DNA from 3 places in the Streptomyces sp. SS7 genome. Region 1 is predicted to be linked to each of the others. Evidence: riboswitches for the same ligand, from Rfam matches in the RefSeq annotation. Region 1 holds a riboswitch; each other region holds the start of a gene.
What was found. Region 1 has a riboswitch for thiamine pyrophosphate ahead of thiO (glycine oxidase ThiO). Riboswitches for the same ligand answer to the same signal wherever they lie in the genome.

Region 2: linked by a shared signal. The riboswitch ahead of U5640_RS11125 (thiamine ABC transporter substrate-binding protein) and the one ahead of thiO (glycine oxidase ThiO) in region 1 are both predicted to bind thiamine pyrophosphate.
Region 3: linked by a shared signal. The riboswitch ahead of thiC (phosphomethylpyrimidine synthase ThiC) and the one ahead of thiO (glycine oxidase ThiO) in region 1 are both predicted to bind thiamine pyrophosphate.

The regions. Positions count from the first base shown of each region.
Region 1 covers NZ_CP141223.1:7,202,947-7,209,921, reverse strand. Annotated here, with positions in the region: gene metF (methylenetetrahydrofolate reductase [NAD(P)H]) at 1-750, opposite strand, end outside; gene thiE (thiamine phosphate synthase) at 893-1,546, opposite strand; gene U5640_RS33085 (Rv2175c family DNA-binding protein) at 1,578-1,943, opposite strand; gene U5640_RS33080 (FAD-dependent oxidoreductase) at 2,054-3,250, opposite strand; gene U5640_RS33075 (hypothetical protein) at 3,328-3,678, opposite strand; TPP riboswitch at 3,754-3,866, shown strand; gene thiO (glycine oxidase ThiO) at 3,864-5,030, shown strand; gene thiS (sulfur carrier protein ThiS) at 5,027-5,227, shown strand; gene U5640_RS33060 (thiazole synthase) at 5,233-6,027, shown strand; gene pknB (Stk1 family PASTA domain-containing Ser/Thr kinase) at 6,149-6,975, shown strand, end outside.
Region 2 covers NZ_CP141223.1:2,506,556-2,513,530, reverse strand. Annotated here, with positions in the region: gene frr (ribosome recycling factor) at 1-300, shown strand, start outside; gene U5640_RS11140 (phosphatidate cytidylyltransferase) at 300-1,514, shown strand; gene U5640_RS11135 (SRPBCC family protein) at 1,670-2,122, shown strand; gene rlmN (23S rRNA (adenine(2503)-C(2))-methyltransferase RlmN) at 2,196-3,302, shown strand; TPP riboswitch at 3,325-3,432, shown strand; gene U5640_RS11125 (thiamine ABC transporter substrate-binding protein) at 3,503-4,582, shown strand; gene U5640_RS11120 (iron ABC transporter permease) at 4,630-6,231, shown strand; gene U5640_RS11115 (ABC transporter ATP-binding protein) at 6,231-6,975, shown strand, end outside.
Region 3 covers NZ_CP141223.1:5,047,005-5,053,979, forward strand. Annotated here, with positions in the region: gene U5640_RS23300 (helix-turn-helix domain-containing protein) at 1-215, shown strand, start outside; gene U5640_RS23305 (SsgA family sporulation/cell division regulator) at 316-762, shown strand; gene U5640_RS23310 (YibE/F family protein) at 863-2,608, opposite strand; TPP riboswitch at 2,680-2,868, shown strand; gene thiC (phosphomethylpyrimidine synthase ThiC) at 2,861-4,681, shown strand; gene U5640_RS23320 (NUDIX domain-containing protein) at 4,796-5,266, opposite strand; partial or broken gene U5640_RS23325 (XRE family transcriptional regulator) at 5,269-5,649, opposite strand; gene U5640_RS23330 (DUF2637 domain-containing protein) at 5,854-6,564, shown strand; gene U5640_RS23335 (replication initiator) at 6,697-6,975, shown strand, end outside.

The sequences.
Region 1 (6,975 bases):
TGTGAGGATCCGCTCTTTCAGGACGTCCGGGAAGTGCGCGTTGCTGAGCCGGGGCAGCCTCTCCAGCATCTTCACGCTGGTCACCGGCAGGACCTCCGGGATGACGGGGGTGTCGCAGCCGGCCGCCGCGACCCGGTCGCGCAGCCGCAGATAGGACTCGGGCTGGAAGAACATCTGCGTGATGGCGTAGTCGGCGCCCGCCCGGCACTTGTCGACGAAGTGCGCGACGTCGGTGTCCCGGTCGCCGGAGCGCGGGTGCATCTCGGGGAAGGCGGCGACGCCGACGCAGAAGTCGCCCGACTCCTTGATGAGCCGGACGAGCTCGGCGGCGTAGGTGAGCCCCTGCGGATGGGGCACCCAGTCGCCCATCGGGTCGCCGGGCGGGTCGCCGCGCACCGCGAGCATGTTGCGGATTCCGGCGTCGGCGTACTGGCCGATGATGTTGCGCAGCTCGGCGACGGAGTGGTCGACCGCGGTGAGGTGCGCCACCGGGGTGAGGGTGGTGTCGACGACGATCTGCTGGGTCTCCTTGACCGTGGTCGCCCGGGTGGAGCCACCGGCGCCGTACGTCACCGAGACGAAGTCGGGGGCGACCGCCTCGACCCTGCGGAGCGCGTCCCACAGACTCCGCTCTCCCTTGGGCGTCTTCGGCGCGTAGAACTCGAACGAGTACGTCGTCTTGCCGGTCGCCAGGATGTCACGCACGGTGCGTGCGCGGTCCGTCCGGGTGGATGCGGTTCCGAGGGCCATACCCGCAGGTTAACCAGGGCCCGACGGTCACCCAACCGGATGCCGGATATTTGCCCGAATTGTCGGCCCGTTGTCCACCCATTGGACACACATCCGGACAGGCATACGGGCAGACATTCGGCCAGACAGGCGAAGAGGCGTCCTAGAGCCCCGGGTGGCGCAACCGCTTCGCGAACTCCGCCGCGGCCGCGCCCGGATCGTCCGCCTCGGTGAGGGCCCGGACGACCACGACACGGCGGGCTCCGGCCTCCAGCACCTCGTCGAGGGTGCCGAGGTCGATGCCGCCGATCGCGAACCAGGGGCGGTCGGTGCCCAGGGCGGCGGTGTGCCGGACCAGGCCGAGGCCGGGGGCGGGCCGGCCGGGCTTGGTGGGGGTGGGCCAGCAGGGGCCGGTGCAGAAGTAGTCCACGCCCTCCTGGACGGCGGCGGCCTCCGCCTCCGCCTCGGAGTGGGTGGAACGGCCGATGAGCACGTCGTCGCCGAGGATCGCGCGGGCGGCGGGCACCGGCAGGTCGCCCTGGCCGAGGTGGAGGACGTCGGCGCGGGCCGCGTGGGCGACATCGGCCCGGTCGTTGACCGCGAGGAGTCTGTCGTGCCGGGCGCAGGCCTCGGCGAACACCGCGAGCAGCTCCAGCTCCTGGGCGGCCTCCATGCCCTTGTCGCGCAGCTGGACGATGTCGACACCGCCCGCGAGGACCGCGTCCAGGAACTCCGGGAGGTCGCCCTGGCGGGTGCGGGCGTCCGTGCACAGGTACAGCCGGGCGTCGGCCAGGCGCGCGCGAGCGGTGTCGGTCATCGATGTCCCCCGTGGTGTCGGTACGGCCGGCTCAGACGGCGAGCGCCTGGGCGCGGCGCTTCACTTCCGTGCCGCGATTCTCGCTGAGGGCCTGGGCGGGGGTGCCGGGCAGGCTGTCGTCGGGTGTGAAGAGCCACTCCAGCATCTCTTCGTCCGTGAAGCCGTCGTCCCGCAGCAGCGTCAGGGTCCCGGCGAGGCCCTTGACGACCTTGTCGCCGTCGATGAAGGCGGCGGGGACGTGCAGCGCGCGGTTCTCCCCGCGGCGTACGGCGATGAGCTGGCCCTCCTTGATCAGCTGCCGGACGCGGATCACGTCGACATCGAGCATCTCCGCGATGTCGGGCACGGTCAGCCAGGCAGGGACGAGAGCATCGGTCTTTGCGTCAATCTCGGTCACGGGGTCAAGGGTAGGCGCATCTTCCCGTGGGTCGCGATGGGTCGTCCTCCGGGTGCGGCCGCCTGGGGGGCAGGTCGCGCCCGCGCGGCGGAGCCGCACGTGTCCGTGGGTCAGGCGGTCGCGGTCTTCAGGGGGCGGGCCGGGTCCGCCAGTGCCGTCGCGTCCATGCGGGTGGCCGACTCGATCAGCCGCCTGCCCTGGGCCAGGTCGCGGGGGCGCCCCACCGCCAGGAGAGCGGTCAGACGGCCGTCGCGGAGCCAGCAGACGCTCCACGCCGGGCCCGTCGGGTCGCCGCGCCAGACGAGGCGGTCGGCCGCGGTGTGGTGGCCGGCGTACTGGACGAAGCGGCCGAACTGCTCGGACCAGAAGTACGGGACGGGGTCGTAGACGGCCGGGGGCTCGTCCGTGGCCGTGCCGATGATGTTGGCGGCGACCGTGCGGGGCCCCTGGAGGGCGTTGTCCCAGTGGTGGACGAGGAGGCGCTCGCCGTAGCGCGCCGAGGGGAAGGAGGCGCAGTCGCCGACCGCGTACACGTCCGGGACGGAGGTGCGCAGCCGGTCGTCGGCCAGGACCTCGTGGTGGGGGCCCAGGGCGACGCCGGAGCCGGTCAGCCAGGCGGTGGCGGGGCGGGCGCCGATGCCGACGACGACGGCGCCCGCGGGCAGCCGGGTGCCGTCGTCGAGGACGACCGCGCCGGGCTCGACGCGGGCCACGCGCGTGTGGGTGCGCAGGTCGGTGCCGCTGTCGGCGTACCAGGAGGTCATCGGGGCGGCGACCTCGGCCGGCAGGGCGCCGGCGAGCGGCCGGTCGGCGGCCTCGACGACGGTGACCGCGCAGCCGGCCTCGCGGGCCGCGGTGGCGAACTCGGCGCCGATCCAGCCGGCCCCGACGACCACGACGTCGTGCGCGCCGGCGAGGACGGGCCGCAGGCGTTCGGCGTCGTCCAGGGTGCGCAGCAGATGGACGCCGGGCACGCCGTCGGCGCCCGGCAGCCGGATCGGCCGGGCGCCGGTGGCGAGGACGAGGACGTCGTAGGGGACGGGCCCGGCCTCGGTGTCCACCTCGTGGTCGGCGGGGCGCAGGCCGAGGACCTCGCGGCCGAGCAGCAGGTCGATGCCGAGCCCCTCGAAGTCGACGTCGAAGGCGGAGCCCTCGGCCTTGCCGAGGAGTACGGCCTTGGACAGCGGCGGCCGGTCGTAGGGCTGGTGGGGCTCCGCGCCGATCAGTGTCACGGTGCCGTCGAAGCCCTGTTCGCGCAGGGCGACCGCGGTCTGCACCCCGGCCATGCCCGCGCCGACGACGACCACGCGCCGCCCCGGCCGTCCGTCCTCTTCCCTGTTCAGCTCGCTCACCTGATCACCATAGACACCTGACGTTCCGTCAGTCAGCCGTCGTGCTCCGTGACCTGCTCCACAACGCTGGTGCCGCTGCCTTCCTGCGACTCCCAGGACCAGGTCTCCTCCAGCCGCACCCGGCCGTCCGGCAGGGCGAGGACCGTCGAGACGCAGTGCCCCGAGGAGGTCGTGCCGTCCTGCTTGAGCTGGACGTACCGGAAGTCGAGCCGGTCCCCCTCACGGGTACCCACGAGATGGCCGCGTACGACGTCGCCGCCCGCGTAGTCCGCCCAGATCACGCCGTCCGCCTCGTGGTACGTGAAGCGGGTGCGGGTGCCGACCTGGCCCGGGGCCTGGTCGGCGACGGGGGCGAGGACGAGGCCGTCGAGCGAGCGGGGCATGGGCAGGGGGCTCCTTACGGGGCGGGAGGCTCCCTTTACAGGGGCACGGAAGCACGGGCTAGGGTGTGGCCAACGTAGAGCACTCGCGGGAGTCCGGACGCACCGGGCTGAGAGGGAGGCTGGCCGGCCTCCGACCGTACGAACCTGATCCGGGTCATGCCGGCGAAGGGAGGGGCTGGACGCCCATGTCGCGTACACGTACATCCGACGTCCTCGTCGTGGGGGGCGGGATCATCGGGCTGGTCACGGCGTGGCGGGCCGCGCAGCGCGGGTTCGCCACGACGGTGGTGGACCCCGAACCGGGCGGTGGGGCCGCGCGGGTGGCGGCCGGGATGCTGGCCGCCGTCACCGAACTGCACCACGGCGAGCAGACCCTGCTGGGGCTCAACCTGGCCTCGGCCCGCCGGTATCCGGACTTCGCGGCCGAGCTGACGGAGGTGACCGGGCGGGACCTCGGCTACCGCCGGTGCGGCACGCTCGCGGTGGCGCTGGACGCCGACGACCGCGCCCATCTGCGCGAACTGCACGCGTTGCAGGCGCGGTCGGGGCTGGAGTCGGAATGGCTGAGCGGGCGGGAGTGCCGGCGCCTGGAGCCGATGCTCGCGCCCGGGGTGCGGGGCGGACTGCGGGTGGACGGCGACCACCAGATCGATCCCCGGCGGCTGTCCGACGCGCTGGTCGTGGCGTGCGAGCGGGCCGGGGTGGTCCTCCACCGGGCGTGGGCCGAGCGGCTGTCCGTGACGGGCGGACGGGCCGCGGGGGTCGTCACCGATGACGGCACGGCCCTGGCGGCGGGGCAGGTGGTGCTGGCGGCGGGGAGCCTCAGCGGGCGGCTGGCGGGGGTGCCGGAGGACGTACTGCCGCCGGTGCGGCCGGTGAAGGGGCAGGTGCTGCGGCTGACGGTGCCGGCCGGGTACGCCCCGTTCCTCAGCCGTACCGTGCGGGCCGTGGTGCGCGGCAGCCAGGTGTATCTGGTGCCCCGGGAGAACGGCGAGCTGGTCGTGGGCGCCACGAGCGAGGAACTCGGCTGGGACACGTCGGTGACGGCGGGCGGGGTGTACGAACTGCTGCGCGACGCCCACGAACTGGTGCCGGGGATCACGGAACTGCCGCTGACGGAGACGCGCGCCGGACTGCGGCCCGGCTCCCCCGACAACGCGCCGCTGCTCGGGCCGACCGCGCTGGAGGGACTGTTGCTGGCCACCGGGCACTACCGCAACGGGGTGCTGCTGACGCCGGTGACCGGGGACGCCCTGGCACATGCCCTGGTCAGCGGTGAACTCCCGGACGAGGCACGCCCCTTCACCCCCCGGCGCTTCGGCGCCGCCGCCCGGACGGAGCAGCTCGTATGAACATCTCGGTGAACGGCGAGCGGCGGGTGGTCGCTCCCGGTACGGGCCTCGACCGTGTCGTACGGTCCCTGACGGCGGCGCCCTCCGGGGTGGCGGCCGCGCTGAACGAGACGGTCGTCCCGCGTGCGGAGTGGTCGGCGACGCCGCTCCGCGAGGGCGACCGGGTGGAGGTCCTGACCGCGGTGCAGGGAGGGTGAGCGCCATGTCCGACGATCCGTTCCTCCTCGGCGGTACGTCCTTCTCGTCGCGTCTGATCATGGGCACGGGAGGTGCGCCGAGCCTGGAGGTGCTGGAGCGGGCGCTGGTGGCGTCCGGGACCGAGCTGACGACGGTGGCGATGCGCAGGGTGGACCCCGGGGTGCAGGGCTCGGTGCTGTCGGTGCTCCGGCGGCTGGGCATCGGGGTGCTGCCCAATACGGCGGGGTGCTTCACGGCCGGGGAGGCGGTGCTGACGGCGCGGCTGGCGCGGGAGGCGCTCGGGACGTCGCTGGTGAAGCTGGAGGTCATCGCCGACGAGCGGACGCTGCTGCCGGATCCGGTGGAGTTGCTGGAGGCGGCGGAGACGCTGGTGGACGACGGGTTCACGGTGCTGCCGTTCACGAACGACGATCCGGTGCTGGCGCGGAAGCTGGAGGACGTGGGCTGCGCGGCGGTGATGCCGCTGGGTTCGCCGATCGGGTCGGGGCTCGGCATCCGCAACCCGCACAACTTCCAGCTGATCGTGGAGCGGGCGGGGGTGCCGGTGATCCTGGACGCGGGGGCCGGGACGGCGTCGGACGTGGCGCTGGCGATGGAGTTGGGGTGCGCGGGGGTGATGCTGGCGACGGCGGTGACGCGGTCGCCTGATCCCGAGCGGATGGCGTCGGCGATGCGGGCGGGCGTCGAGGCGGGCCGGCTGGCGCGGCTGGCGGGGCGCATCCCCCGGCGCTACTTCGCTCAGGCGTCGTCTCCCGCGGAGGGTCTGGCCGTGCTGGACCCCGAGCGCCCCGCGTTCTGACGTTCCCTCTCGCCTTGTCCACCCCCGCCACCCCCGCGCCGCGCGTCACAGGTCGGCTGCAGTCGTGCTCCGAATGAGTGGGTACGGGTGGGGTGTCGGTCGTGGCTCGTAGACTCGCTGCGTGGACACGACCCTTCAGGACCCTCTGGTCGGGCAGGTGCTCGACGGGCGGTATCGCATCGACGCGCGGATCGCCGTGGGCGGGATGGCCACGGTCTACCGGGCCGTGGACACCCGCCTCGACCGTGTGCTCGCCCTCAAGGTGATGCACCCGGCGCTCGCGGCCGACGGGTCGTTCGTCGAGCGGTTCATCCGGGAGGCCAAGTCCGTCGCACGGCTCGCCCACCCCAATGTCGTGCAGGTGTTCGACCAGGGTACGGACGGGTCGTACGTGTATCTCGCGATGGAGTACATCGCGGGCTGCACCCTGCGGGACGTGCTGCGCGAGCGCGGGGCGCTCCAGCCGAGGGCCGCGCTCGACATCCTGGAGCCGGTGCTCGCCGCGCTCGGCGCCGCGCACCGGGCCGGGTTCGTGCACCGTGACATGAAGCCCGAGAACGTGCTGATAGGGGACGACGGGCGGGTCAAGGTCGCGGACTTCGGGCTGGTGCGGTCCGTCGACACCGTGACCAGCACCACCGGCGCCGTGCTCGGGACCGTCGCCTATCTCGCGCCCGAGCAGATCGAGACGCCCGGCGCCGCCGACCCGCGGGTGGACGTGTACGCGTGCGGTGTCGTGCTCTACGAGATGCTCACCGGGGAGAAGCCGCACGACGGCGAATCCCCCGCGATCGTGCTCTACAAGCACCTCCACGAGGACGTACCGCCGCCCTCCTCCGGGGTCCCCGGTCTGCCGCGCGCGCTGGACGAGCTGGTCGCGTCGGCCACCGCCCGCACCCGGGAGGTCCGGCCGCAGGACGCGGTCGCGCTGCTCGGCGAGGTGCGGGA
Region 2 (6,975 bases), 4.7 Mb from region 1:
CTGGGGGTCAACCCGAGCAACGACGGCAACATCATCCGCGTGGTGTTCCCCGAGCTCACCGAGGAGCGCCGCCGGGACTACATCAAGGTCGCCAAGGGCAAGGCCGAGGACTCCCGGGTGTCCATCCGTTCCGTGCGCCGCAAGGCCAAGGACGCGATCGACAAGCTCGTCAAGGACGGCGAGGTCGGCGAGGACGAGGGCCGTCGTGCGGAGAAGGAGCTCGACGACACCACCGCGAAGTACGTCGCTCAGGTGGACGAGCTCCTCAAGCACAAGGAAGCGGAGCTGCTCGAGGTCTGATGAACGACTCTTCCTGGGCCTCTCCGCCACCAGCCGGGACACAGGCCGGGTACTGGGGGCCCACCGACCAGGGGGCCTACCAGGGCCAGGGACCTGTCCAGGGAGCCGCCCCGGCGGGTCCCGCGTACGATGCGCCTGAGGCGCAGCAGACTCGCCCCATGCCCATCGTCCCCGACGTACCCGCGCACGGCGGAAACCAGGATGACGACCCGGGGGCCGCCCGGCTGGGCGGCCCCTCGTTCCGCGACGAGGCGTACCGCCCCATGGCGCCCGACCAGGCGTCCTTCGGTGCGGAGACGTTCCGCCACGAGACCCCGTCGGCACCGCCCCATGCGGCGGTGCCGCAGAATCCGGAGCCCATGCCCGCAGCCCCACAGCCCGCGCCCGCACCGCAGAAGAAGAGTGCGGGCCGAGACCTGGGCGCGGCCATAGGAGTCGCGGTCGGGCTCGGTGTGGTGATCGTCGCGTCGCTGTTCATCGTCAAGGCCGTGTTCGTCGGCGTGATAGCGGTCGCCGTCGTCGTCGGGCTGTGGGAACTGACCAGCAGGCTCCAGGAGCGCAAGCAGATCAAGGCACCGCTGGTGCCGCTGGCGATCGGCGGCGCCGCGATGGTCGTCGCCGGGTACGTCCGGGGGCCCGAGGGTGCCTGGGTCGCCATGGCCCTGACCGCCCTGGCGGTCCTGGTCTGGCGGATGACGGAACCGCCGGAGGGCTATCTCCGGGACGTCACGGCGGGTGTGTTCGCCGCCTTCTACGTCCCCTTCCTGGCCACGTTCGTCGCCCTGATGCTCACCGCGGCCGACGGCGCGCAGCGCGTCCTGGCGTTCTTCCTCCTCACGGTCGTCAGCGACACCGGCGCCTACGCCGTCGGCTGGCGCTTCGGCAAGCACAAGCTCGCCCCGCGCATCAGCCCCGGCAAGACCCGCGAGGGCCTGCTGGGCGCGGTGTCGTTCGCGATGGTCGTGGGCGCGCTGTGCATGGAGTTCCTGATCGACGGCGGCCACTGGTGGCAGGGGCTGCTGCTGGGCCTCGCGGTCGCGGCCAGCGCCACGCTCGGCGACCTCGGCGAGTCCATGATCAAGCGGGACCTGGGCATCAAGGACATGGGTACGCTGCTGCCGGGCCACGGCGGCATCATGGACCGGCTGGACTCCCTGCTGCCGACGGCTCCGGTCGTCTGGCTGCTGCTCGTGCTGTTCGTCGGATCGGGCTGACCGGCGCCGGCTCGTCCACCTCGCCCGCGGGCCCCCGACCTGAACCCTCAGGCCGGGGGCCCGCGTCCTTTGCCCGGTACCGCCCACAGTGGGACGATTTTCCCCGAGGCCCTTTATGGGCTTGATGGCCAATCATCCGGAAAGGGGCAGACGTCATGTCCGGCTTCCGTGAATCGATCGACGTCGACCGCAGCCCCGACGATGTCTGGGCGTACCTCATCGACCCGTCCCACCTGCCCGAATGGCAGGCGAGCGCGGTCTCGGCCGAACAGCTCGACCCCGGCCCGGTCCAGGTCGGCTCCCGGCTGCGCGTCACCCGGCACGTGGGCCGCCGCCGGGAGATCCCGATGACCATGGAGTACACCGAGTACGACCCCCCGCACGCCTGGGGCCTGCGAGGCGTCGACGGTCCCGTGCGCGGCCATGTCCACGGCGAGATCACCCCGCTCGAGGACGGCCGCCGCTCCCGCGTGACGATGGAACTCGACTTCGAGGGCAGGGGCATGGGCAAGGTCCTCCTCCCCCTGATCGTCCGCCCCCAGGTCCGCAAGGAACTGCCACTGAACGAACGCCTCCTGAAGAGCCACCTGGAGCAGCGGGCTACCTAGCACCTGTCACGGAGGAAGGCCTTCCCGTCGCGCGACCGGGGCACCGGATTCGATCTGCGACACTGGTTAGGCCATGCCTAAGCCCGGAGAACTCACATTTGTCGCGCCGCGCGGAGCCAAGAAGCCGCCGCGGCATCTTGCCGATCTCTCGCCAGCGGAGCGGAAGGACGCCGTCGCGGAGATCGGTGAGAAGCCGTTCCGCGCCAAGCAGCTCTCGCAGCACTACTTCGCGCGGTACGCGCACGACCCGGCGGAGTGGACCGACATCCCCGCCGGTGCGCGGGAGAAGCTGCGGGAGGCGCTGCTGCCCGAGCTGATGACCGTCGTACGGCATCTGTCGACCGACGAGGGCACCACCCGCAAGACGCTGTGGCGGCTGTTCGACGGGACGCTCGTCGAGTCGGTGCTGATGCGGTACCCGGACCGGGTGACGATGTGCATCAGCTCGCAGGCGGGCTGCGGGATGAACTGCCCGTTCTGCGCGACCGGGCAGGCCGGGCTTGACCGGAACCTGTCCAGCGCCGAGATCGTGCACCAGATCGTGGACGGGATGCGGGCGCTGCGGGACGGCGAGGTCCCCGGCGGGCCGGCGCGGCTGTCCAACATCGTCTTCATGGGGATGGGCGAGCCGCTCGCCAACTACAAGCGGGTCGTCACCGCGATCCGTGCGCTCACCGATCCCGCTCCGGACGGGCTCGGGCTGTCGCAGCGCGGGATCACCGTCTCGACGGTCGGGCTCGTGCCCGCCATCCACCGGTTCGCCGACGAGGGCTTCAAGTGCCGGCTCGCGATCTCGCTGCACGCCCCGGACGACGAGCTGCGCGACACCCTCGTCCCCGTGAACACGCGGTGGAAGGTGCGCGAGGTGCTCGACGCGGGCTTCGACTACGTGGAGAAGTCCGGGCGGCGGCTGTCGATCGAGTACGCGCTGATCCGTGACATCAACGACCAGGCCTGGCGTGGTGACCGGCTCGGCCGGCTGCTCCGCGGAAAGCCCGTGCACGTCAACCTGATCCCGCTGAACCCGACCCCGGGCTCGAAGTGGACGGCCTCGCGGCCCGAGGACGAGAAGGCGTTCGTGGAGGCCATCGCGGCCCACGGGGTGCCCGTCACCGTCCGGGACACCCGTGGCCAGGAGATCGACGGAGCCTGTGGTCAGCTGGCGGCCACCGAGCGCTAAGATCTGGCCACGTCACATCTTCATATTCCGACAGGGGAGCGCCACAGCGCTGAGAGTGCGGCAATCGGGCCGCAGACCCTCTGAACCTCGCCCAGGTCATTCTGGGTAGGAAGTTCGGTCATCGCTCAAGCTGTTGTGCCCTGCCCGGGCGTCCCCGGGCGGGGCCGCGTTCTTCCTGGCCAACCCCAGGAGGACATCCAGTGCACATCAAGACCTTCGTGGCGGCGACGGTCGGCCTCGGCCTCGTCACCCTGTCCGCGTGCGGCGCGGAGTCGTCCGGCACCTCGAGCGCGGCGGACTCCAGGACCGTCACCCTCGTCAGCCACGACTCATGGGCCGTCTCCAAGAACGTGCTCGCCGACTTCGAGAAGAAGTCCGGCTACAAGGTCAAGGTCCTCACGGACGGCGACGCGGGCCAGGCCGTCAACAAGGCCATCCTGACCAAGGACAACCCGCAGGGGGACGTCTTCTTCGGCGTCGACAACACCCTGCTGTCGCGGGCGCTCGACAACGGTCTGTTCCAGTCGTACGAGGCCAAGGGACTCGACCGGGTCGGCGGCGCGTACCAGCTGGACTCCGGCAAGCACCGGGTCACGCCCGTCGACTACGGCGACATCTGCGTCAACTACGACAAGAAGTACTTCGCCGACCACAAGCTGGCCCCGCCGACGTCCTACGACGACCTGATCAAGCCCGCCTACAAGAACCTCCTCGTCACCGAGAACGCCTCCACCTCCTCGCCGGGCCTCGGCTTCGTCCTCGGCACGGCCGCGAAGTACGGCGACGACGGCTGGGCGGACTACTGGAAGAAGCTCAAGGCCAACGGGGTGAAGGTGGTCGACGGCTGGGAGCAGGCCTACAACGAGGAGTTCTCGGGGTCGGCCGGCGGCAGGAAGGCCGGGGCGGACCGGCCGCTGGTCGTGTCGTACGCCTCCTCGCCGCCCGCCGAGGTGATCTACGGCGACCCCAGGCCCAGCACCGCCCCCACCGGGGTCGCGACCGGCACCTGCTTCCGCCAGATCGAGTTCGCGGGGCTGCTGAGCAACGCCGGGAACGCCAAGGGCGGCAAGGCGCTCATCGACTTCCTGATCTCCCAGGAGTTCCAGAAGGACATGCCGCTCAACATGTTCGTCTACCCGGTGGTCGAGGGGGTGGGCGTGCCCGCCGAGTTCACCGCGTACGGGCCCGCCGCCAAGGCCCCCGAGACCATGGACCCGGCGAAGATCGCCCAGCACCGCGACCAGTGGGTCAAGTCGTGGACCTCGCTCGTACTGAAGTGACCAAGCGGGCCGAAAGGCCTTCCGGGAGCGCGGCGCGGCTCGGGCTCATGGCCCTGCCCGTCGCGTTCTTCGGGCTGTTCTTCGCCTATCCCGTCGCCGCGATCGTGGCCCGCGGGCTGAAGGTCGACGGGGTCTGGCGGTTCGGGCGGGTGGCCGACGTCCTGGGCCAGGCCGACATCCGGCACGTCCTGTGGTTCACCACCTGGCAGGCGGTCGTCTCCACCGCGCTCACCCTGGTGGTGGCGCTGCCGGGCGCGTATGTCTTCGCCCGTCTGGACTTCCCGGGCAAGCAGGTGCTGCGGGCCGTGGTGACGGTGCCGTTCGTGCTGCCGACGGTGGTCGTCGGCAGCGCGTTCCTCGCGCTCGTCGGGCGCGGCGGTCTGCTGGACGACCTGTGGGGCGTACGGCTGGACACGACCGTGTGGGCGATCCTGCTGGCGCACGTCTTCTTCAACTACGCCGTCGTCGTGCGGACCGTCGGCGGGCTGTGGGCCCAGCTCGACCCGCGCCAGGAGGAGGCCGCCCGGATGCTGGGCGCGTCCCGGCTGCGGGCCTGGCGCACGGTGACCCTGCCCGCGCTCGGACCGGCCGCGGCCGCCGCCGCGCTGATGGTCTTCCTGTTCACCTTCACCTCCTTCGGTGTGGTCCAGATCCTCGGCGGGCCCACCTTCTCCACCCTGGAGGTGGAGATCTACCGCCAGACCTCGGAGATCTTCGACCTCTCCACGGCGGCCGTCCTGACGATCGTGCAGTTCGCCGCGGTCGGCGCGATCCTCGTCGTGCACGCCTGGACGGTACGGCGGCGGGAGACAGCCCTGCGGCTGGTGGACGCGGGTCTGACCGCCCGGCGGCCGCGCGGTGCCGGGCAGTGGGCGCTGCTGGCCGGGGTGCTGGTGAGCGTCGCGCTGCTGCTGGTGCTGCCGCTCGCCGTGCTGGTGCAGCGGTCCCTGGACGCACCGGACCTCGCCTACTACCGCGCGCTGACCGGCGACGAGGGGAATGTCTTCCTGGTGCCGCCGATCGAGGCGATCGGCAACTCGCTCGAGTACGCCGTCGCTGCGACCGCGATCGCGGTGCTGATCGGCGGCCTGGCCGCCGCGGCGCTCACCCGGCGCGACGCGGGCCGGCTGGTCCGGGGCTTCGACGCGCTGCTGATGCTGCCGCTGGGTGTGTCGGCGGTGACCGTCGGCTTCGGGTTCCTGATCACCCTGGACGAGCCCCCGCTGGATCTCAGGGCCAGCTGGATCCTCGTCCCGCTCGCCCAGGCGCTGGTCGGCGTCCCGTTCGTCGTACGGACCATGCTGCCCGTGCTGCGGGCGGTGGACCACCGGCTGCGGGAGGCGGCGGCGGTGCTGGGGGCGTCGCCGTGGCGGGTGTGGCGGGAGGTGGACCTGCCGATGGTGCGGCGGGCGCTGCTGGTCGCCGCCGGGTTCGCCTTCGCGGTGTCGCTGGGGGAGTTCGGGGCGACCGTGTTCATCGCGCGGCCGGACCGTCCTACGCTGCCGGTGGCGGTGGCGCGGCTGCTGGGCCGGGCCGGTGAGCTCAACTACGGTCAGGCGATGGCCCTGTCGACGATTCTGATGCTGGTGTGCGCGGCGGCCCTGCTGGTGCTGGAGCGGCTGCGGACCGACCGGACGGGGGAGTTCTGATGCTGCTGGGACTTGAGGCGGCCACCGTGCGGTTCGGCGGGCGGGCCGTGCTGGACGGTGTGGATCTGGCGGTCGGCGAGCACGAGGTGGTGTGTGTGCTGGGGCCGAGCGGGAGCGGCAAGTCGACGCTGCTGCGGGCGGTCGCCGGTCTCCAGCCCCTCGACTCGGGCCGGGTGCTGCTCGACGGGCGGGACCAGGCGGGGGTGCCCGCTCACCGGCGGGAGCTGGGGCTGATGTTCCAGGACCATCAGCTGTTCCCGCAGCGGGACGTCGGCGGGAACGTGGCGTTCGGGCTGCGCATGCACGGCGCGTCCCGGCGGGAACAGCGGGAGCGGGTGGCGGAGTTGCTCGACCTCGTCGGTCTCCCGGGTGCCGACCGCCGGGCGGTCGCCGCGCTCTCCGGCGGTGAGCAGCAGCGCGTGGCGCTCGCCCGGGCGCTCGCTCCCCGCCCCCGGCTGCTGATGCTGGACGAGCCACTGGGCCAGCTGGACCGCTCGCTGCGGGAGCGGCTCGTGGTGGAACTGCGGGAGCTCTTCGGCCGTTTGGGCACCACGGTCCTGGCGGTGACGCACGACCAGGGTGAGGCGTTCGCGCTCGCCGACCGGGTGGTGGTGATGCGGGACGGGCGGATCGCCCAGTCCGGTACGCCCCTGGAGGTGTGGCAGCGGCCGGCGGACGCGTTCGTCGCGCGGTTCCTCGGCTTCGAGAACGTCGTGGAGGCGAACGTCACCGGAGAGGCAGCGG
Region 3 (6,975 bases), 2.2 Mb from region 1:
AGCGAACCCCACGCATGGAACCGGTCGTGGAGAGGCAGGAATACGCGTTGGGCACCGTGTGCGCCGCGGTCCCGATCACCGTGGGCGCCACGGCGGCCACGATGGCCATCTCGCTGCCCTCCCGGCAGGCCGACCGGCTGCTCCCGGCGGCACGGCAGTTGCAGAGCGAGATCGGGAGCAAATTGGGGTCAATCGCGATCTCTATCAGTATGTGAAAACTCACTCCTTGTGATCTGTTGTGCACGTTCAGCAAGATGCGGTGCAGTGTCAGGGGTTGATTACCGGCCATTCGACGGCAAATGACGGGGTAACGCGATGCGCGAGTCCGTACAGGCAGTTCAGGCAGAAGTCATGATGAGCTTCCTCGTGTCCGAGGAGCTCTCGTTCCGCATCCCGGTGGAGCTGGGCTATGAGTCGCGCGATCCCTATGCCGTACGGCTCACCTTCCACCTTCCCGGTGACGCCCCGGTGACCTGGGCGTTCGGGCGCGAGCTGCTCATCGACGGGGTGGGCAGGCCGTGCGGGGAGGGGGACGTCCGGGTCTCGCCGGTGGACCCCGATGCGTTCGGCGAGGTCCTGATCCGGCTTCAGGTGGGCGGTGACCAGGCGTTGTTCCGGTCCTCGGCGGCGCCTCTGGTGGCCTTCCTGGACCGCACCGACAAGCTGGTCCCGCTGGGGCAGGAAGGGGCGCTCGCCGACTTCGACGCCCACCTCGACGAGGCGCTGGACCGGATCCTCGCGGAGGAGCAGAGCGCCGGCTGACCCTCCGACAGCCGGCGCAGGCGTAACGCTTCGCCAGGGGGGTGGGGCCATGCAGGAACGCTTCTTCAGGGGGCGGTCGCTCCGGCGCCCGCCCCCGACGTCAGTGCTTGCGCCGTCTCCCCCGGCCGCCGCGCGGCTGCCCGGGACCTGCTTCCGGCGCCCCTGCCGGGGCCGTCTCAGGAACCGCCGCAGCCGCCGCCGTACCCGGTTCCGGACGGTCGGCGGCGACCACGAGAGCCGCGAGGGCCGTGGTGACCGGCACCGACGCGACCAGACCGATCGAGCCCACCAGCGTGCGCACGATCTCCTCGGCGACCAGCTCGCTGTTGGCGACCGTGCCCACGCTGCTCTGCGCGATCGAGAAGAGCAGCAGCAACGGCAGCGCGGCACCGGCGTAGGCGAGCACGAGCGTGTTCACCACGGACGCGATGTGGTCGCGGCCGATGCGGATGCCGGCCCGGTACAGCCCGCGCCAGCCCATCGCCGGGTTCGCCTCGTGCAGCTCCCAGACCGCGGACGTCTGGGTGACCGTCACGTCGTCGAGCACGCCGAGCGAGCCGATGATGATGCCGGCGAGCAGCAGGCCGCTCATGTCGATCGACGGGTACAGACCGTGGATCAGGCCGGTGTTGTCGTCCGTGTTGCCGGTGAGCGCGGCCCAGTCGACGAACCAGGAGCCGAGGAAGCCGATCAGCATCAGCGAGATGAGGGTGCCGAGCACGGCGACGGACGTACGGGCGGACAGCCCGTGGCACAGATACAGGGCGATCAACATGATGGCGCTGGACCCCACCACGGCCACCAGCAGCGGGTTCGAGCCCTGGAGTATCGCGGGCAGGATGAAGAAGTTCAGGATCAGGAAGCTCGCGGCCAGCGCCACCAGGGCCATCACACCGCGCAGCCGCCCGACGACCACCACGGCGACCGCGAAGATCACGGCCAGCACCGTCATCGGGATCCGGCGGTTCACATCGGTGACCGAGTACTGCAGGTCCTTGGGGGCCGAGGGCTCGTAGGCGACCACGACCTGCTCGCCCTGCTCCAACTGGCGGGACTGGTCGGGCTGGACGATCTCGGTGAACGTCCGGCCCTTGTCGTCGCCGGTGTCCACGCGGATCGTGGCCTTCTTGCAGGTGTCGCCTCCCTTCTTCTCGGCGGACGAGCCGTCGGCGGGGGAAGCGCCGCCGATCGGCGTGCCACCGGAGGCGTTCACCGACTGGCAGCTCACCTTGACGACCTTGGTCACCGTGGCGTGCTGCGTCTGCCGGTCGAAGCCGACGCCGGTCCGCTCATGCGCCGGGGCACCGCCGGGCCACAGCACCACCAGCCCGACCAGTACCGCCGCGGCGAAGGGGATCAGGACGGCTCCGATGACCTTGCGCAGATGCTTGGAGACCGGTGCGGCCGGACCGTGGCTGTGGCTGTGCCCATGCCCGTGTCCGTGTCCATGCCCGGATCCGTGTCCGCCTTCGGAACCGCTGCCCTGTGCGCCGGTGTGACCGTCCTCGAAACCGTGCCGGTGGCCTCCGCCTGCTCCGGGCCCGGAGTGCTGGGGCCTGTGGTGCTCGGGCCCATGATGCGCAGGTCCGTGGTGCTCGGGCCCGTGGTGCTCGGGCCCGTGGTGTCCAGGCCCGGGACGGGGGCCCGGACGCTGCCCGTAGCCGGGCCCGACCTCGTGGCCGCGGTCGAACCCACCACCGAAGCTGAAGTCGCGTTCGTCCTGGCGCCCCTGTGCGGCCGGTCCGCCCTGCGGAGCGTTGGCCGGTCCGGGACCCGGGCCGCCACCGGTGCCGGGCCTGCGGGGCGGCTCTCCGGGCGGATACGGGGGCTGGTGTGTCGTGGTCACCGCCCGATCATCGCAAGAACGGCTGAGGCCCACTGTTCACCGCGCCACACCTACCGCTAGCGTGGAGCCACTTTTGCACACGCGGGAGCTCGGAGCACCGGGCTGAGAGGGCGCTGACCTCCGTCTTCGCGATGTTTCACGTGGAACGTCACCACAGCGAGTGATGTTTCACATGAAACGTCGGCAGACGGTAGCCGCTGCGTCGACCGCCGAACCTGTTACCGGGTAATGCCGGCGTAGGGAGTAGGTCTCATGACCAACAAGGACGCACGCACGCCTGCCTTCACGCAGAACGCGGCCGAGACGGACACGGCCGAGGCGACCGGCGAGAAGAGCGGGACGTCCATCGGCTGGCACAAGGGGTACATCGAGGGCGCTCGCCCCGACCTGCGGGTGCCGGTCCGCCAGGTGCATCTCACCAACGGGCAGTCGGTCACGCTGTACGACACCTCCGGACCGTACACCGATCCGCTCGCCGACACCGACGTTCGCAGGGGCCTGGCGCCGCTGCGGGAGAACTGGATCATCGCCCGCGGTGACACACAGGAGTACGCGGGCCGACCGGTCCGGCCCGAGGACGACGGCGTCAAGCACACCTCGCCGCGGGGTGGACTGCGTAACCTCGACGCGGTGTTCCCGGGCCGCCCGCGGCTGCCGCGCCGGAGCCGGGACGGCAGCGCGGTCACCCAGCTCGCGTACGCCCGCAGGGGCGAGATCACGCCCGAGATGGAGTTCGTGGCCCTCCGGGAGAACGTTTCTCCCGAGGTGGTGCGCGAGGAGATCGCGGCCGGGCGCGCGGTGCTGCCGGCCAATGTCAACCACCCGGAGATCGAGCCGATGATCATCGGCAAGAGGTTCCTGGTGAAGGTCAACGCCAACATCGGCAACTCGGCGGTGACCTCCTCCATCGAGGAGGAGGTCGAGAAGATGACCTGGGCGACCCGTTGGGGCGCCGACACGGTCATGGACCTCTCCACCGGCCGTAACATCCACACCACCCGGGAGTGGGTGCTGCGCAACTCCCCCGTGCCCATCGGCACGGTGCCGCTGTACCAGGCGCTGGAGAAGGTCGACGGCAGGGCCGAGGAACTGACCTGGGAGATCTACAAGGACACCGTCGTCGAGCAGGCCGAGCAGGGCGTGGACTACATGACGGTCCACGCGGGCGTGCGCCTCGCGTACGTCCCGCTCACCGCGAACCGCAAGACCGGCATCGTCTCGCGCGGCGGCTCGATCATGGCGGCCTGGTGCCTGGCGCACCACAAGGAGTCGTTCCTGTACGAGAACTTCGAGGAACTCTGCGAGATCCTCGCCGCCTACGACGTCACGTACTCGCTGGGCGACGGTCTGCGGCCGGGCTCGATCGCGGACGCCAACGACGAGGCGCAGTTCGCGGAGTTGCGCACGCTCGGGGAACTCAACACGATCGCCAAGCGTTTTCACGTACAGACCATGATCGAGGGCCCGGGGCACGTCCCGATGCACAAGATCAAGGAGAACATCGACCTTCAGCAGGAGATCTGCGATGAAGCTCCGTTCTATACCCTCGGCCCGCTGACGACGGACGTCGCCCCGGCGTACGACCACATCACCTCCGGCATCGGCGCCGCGATGATCGCCTGGTGGGGCACGGCCATGCTCTGCTACGTCACGCCCAAGGAGCACCTGGGCCTGCCCAACCGTGACGACGTCAAGACCGGTGTCATCACCTACAAGATCGCCGCCCACGCCGCCGACCTCGCCAAGGGCCACCCCGGAGCACAGGAGTGGGACGACGCGCTGTCCGACGCCCGCTTCGAGTTCCGCTGGGAGGACCAGTTCAACCTGGCCCTCGACCCGGACACGGCCCGCGACTTCCACGACGAAACCCTCCCGGCCGAGCCGGCCAAGACGGCTCACTTCTGCTCGATGTGCGGGCCGAAGTTCTGCTCGATGAAGATCAGCAGAAGCATCACAGAGCAGTTCGGCGGCGAGGCGGACGCCACCCCGGAGGAGATCGAGGCCGGGATGCTGGAGAAGTCGAAGGAGTTCGCGGCTTCCGGCAACCGTGTCTACCTTCCGCTAGCGGACTGACCTGCGCAAATGAGGCTGACCGACGGCATTCCGGGGGGAGTCGTCGGTCAGCCTTCGTCGTTCTGCGGACTGATCTTTTGACGTCGGAGCGTCCACCAGCACATGTTGACGGGGTCAGCCGAGGTAGGGCTGCTCGCGGTGCTCCATGAAGTGGCGGAGCCTGAGTCGCTGCGTGTGGTGCATCGGAAGTCGGTCCAGCTCGTCTGGAGGGACGAACCGTAGCTCCGTCGACTCGTCGGAGATCGCCAGTTCTCCGCCGACGATCCGCGCGGTGAAGCAGACGTTGAACTGCCGACGCACCTCGCCATCCGTGTAGGCGATGATGTGCTTCGGGTCGGTGTACGTGCCGACCAGTCCCGTGACCTCCACGTCGAGGCCGGTCTCTTCCTTGACCTCGCGGACGGCTGTGCCGGGAAGAGAGTCGGTGAGGTCCATCCCTCCACCCGGGAGGGCCCACAGATCGTTGTCGCGTCGGCGCTGGAGCAGGATGCGCCCCTGATCGTCGGTGACGACGGCTGAGGCTGCGACAACCATGCTGTTCGGCTTGGGCGCGTTCGAGTCGTCGTAGTACTCGGTCCGTGCCATGGTCACCCCTCGTGCCGTACGGGCGTCGCCGTGGACCACACCGCGTCGAAGCTCTCGGCGTAGGTGTCGAACATGCCGCCCTCGCCGCTCCGCCGAAGATGCCACACCGGGGCCCCGTACGCGTTGACCCCCCAGACGTGGGCATTGACCAGACACTGATCATCGGCGCGGTAGAGCGAGTTGTAGAGCGTCGTCCCGTGGGTCCGGATGTCGATGCCCGGCACGCCGATCAGGGGCCGGTAGTGCATGAGCGCCAGTTGGCAACGGGACTCGATGCCGTGCCCGAACTTCTCCTCCTGGCCGCGCGCCCGGACGTTTTCGCTGTCGGCGTCGCCCACCGCGATCCGGATCACGCAGCCCTCTGCGGCTCGCTCCCGCAAGAGATGAGACCGCCCACCTCACGGCCGACCCCGCCGACCTGCTCTCCGCCCGGCTCCCCGCCGGCATCGACCTGACCAAGTACGACGGCTACGACGAGGGTGAGGAGCCGCTCGCCGCATAGTCCAGACGGCCAATCCACTTATCCCTGCGTGCTGTTGAGAGGAGGTGAATCCCTTTGTCTGAGGACCGGATCACCTCAGCGCACCGTGACCGTGGTCATGGGCGTCATCGCCGCTCTGGCCTTCGTCTTCTCCTTCGGCAACGTCTGGGCCCTCGCCCTGCGGCTCGGCATCCCCGAGCCCATCGCGCCGCTGATCGCTCCGATGGTGGACCTGTCCGTGGTCGGACTCCTGGTGGCCCTGCGCTACCTCTCGCTGCGCGGTGTCCCGCCGGAGCAGATGATGGCCGCTACCCGGCTGATGCACTTCTCCGGCCTGCTGACCCTGGCCCTCAACATCGCCGAGCCCCTGGCCGCCGGCCACTACGGCCGCGCTGCCGTGGACGCCGTGGCCCCGCTGCTCCTCCTCGGCTGGGGAGCCGTCGGCCCCCAGCTCCTCCGGGCCTTCCACACCATCGGCACCCCCGCGCCCGTCCCCGTCGGCACGGAGCCGAGACCGGAACCCCGGCCCGTTCCCGCGCCGGTCGTCCCGGCCGAGGAAGACGAGCCTGCCGCCACCCCGGCCCCTGCCGATCCGGCCCCCGTGCCCGAGCCCGTGCCCGTGACGGCCCCGCCCGTGCCCACCCCGGCCCCGGTGCCTGCGGCCAAGGTGCCCGAGCCGCTGCTGAACGAAGCGCGCTCGATCGCGGACGCCCACCGCGTCCAGCACGGCGAGCCCATCACCACCGCCCAGCTCAAGGCGCGGCTCGGCGTCGGCCTGCCCATGGCCACCGCCCTGCACTCGGCCCTGACGGCCTGACCCTCCCGCCGGCCTTCCGGCTCCCCTCCAGCACCCGGCCCCCAAGGGGCCCGGTCCGCCATGCCCCGAGCAGCCCGCGCATCCGTCGGCCTGCTCGGGGCCCCAGCCCAGCACGAAGGGAGACCCCGCCCCATGAAGCGCCCCCTGGACCTGCGCCACGTCGTCAGCCCCGCCCTGCGGGACCTGATCGAGCTGGCCCAACTCGAAGACTTCGACCGCGTGGCGGATCAGATCCGCAACGTCCGCGGCTGCACCCGCCCGGTCAACCTCGTCGGCCACACCGCCACCCTCGACGCCGCCACCCGCACCGTGGTCCGCGCCTACTCCACCGCCGACGAACCCACCGGCCGACTCCTCACCACCTGCGGCAACCGCCGCGCCTCCCGCTGCCCAGCCTGCTCCCGCGTCTAC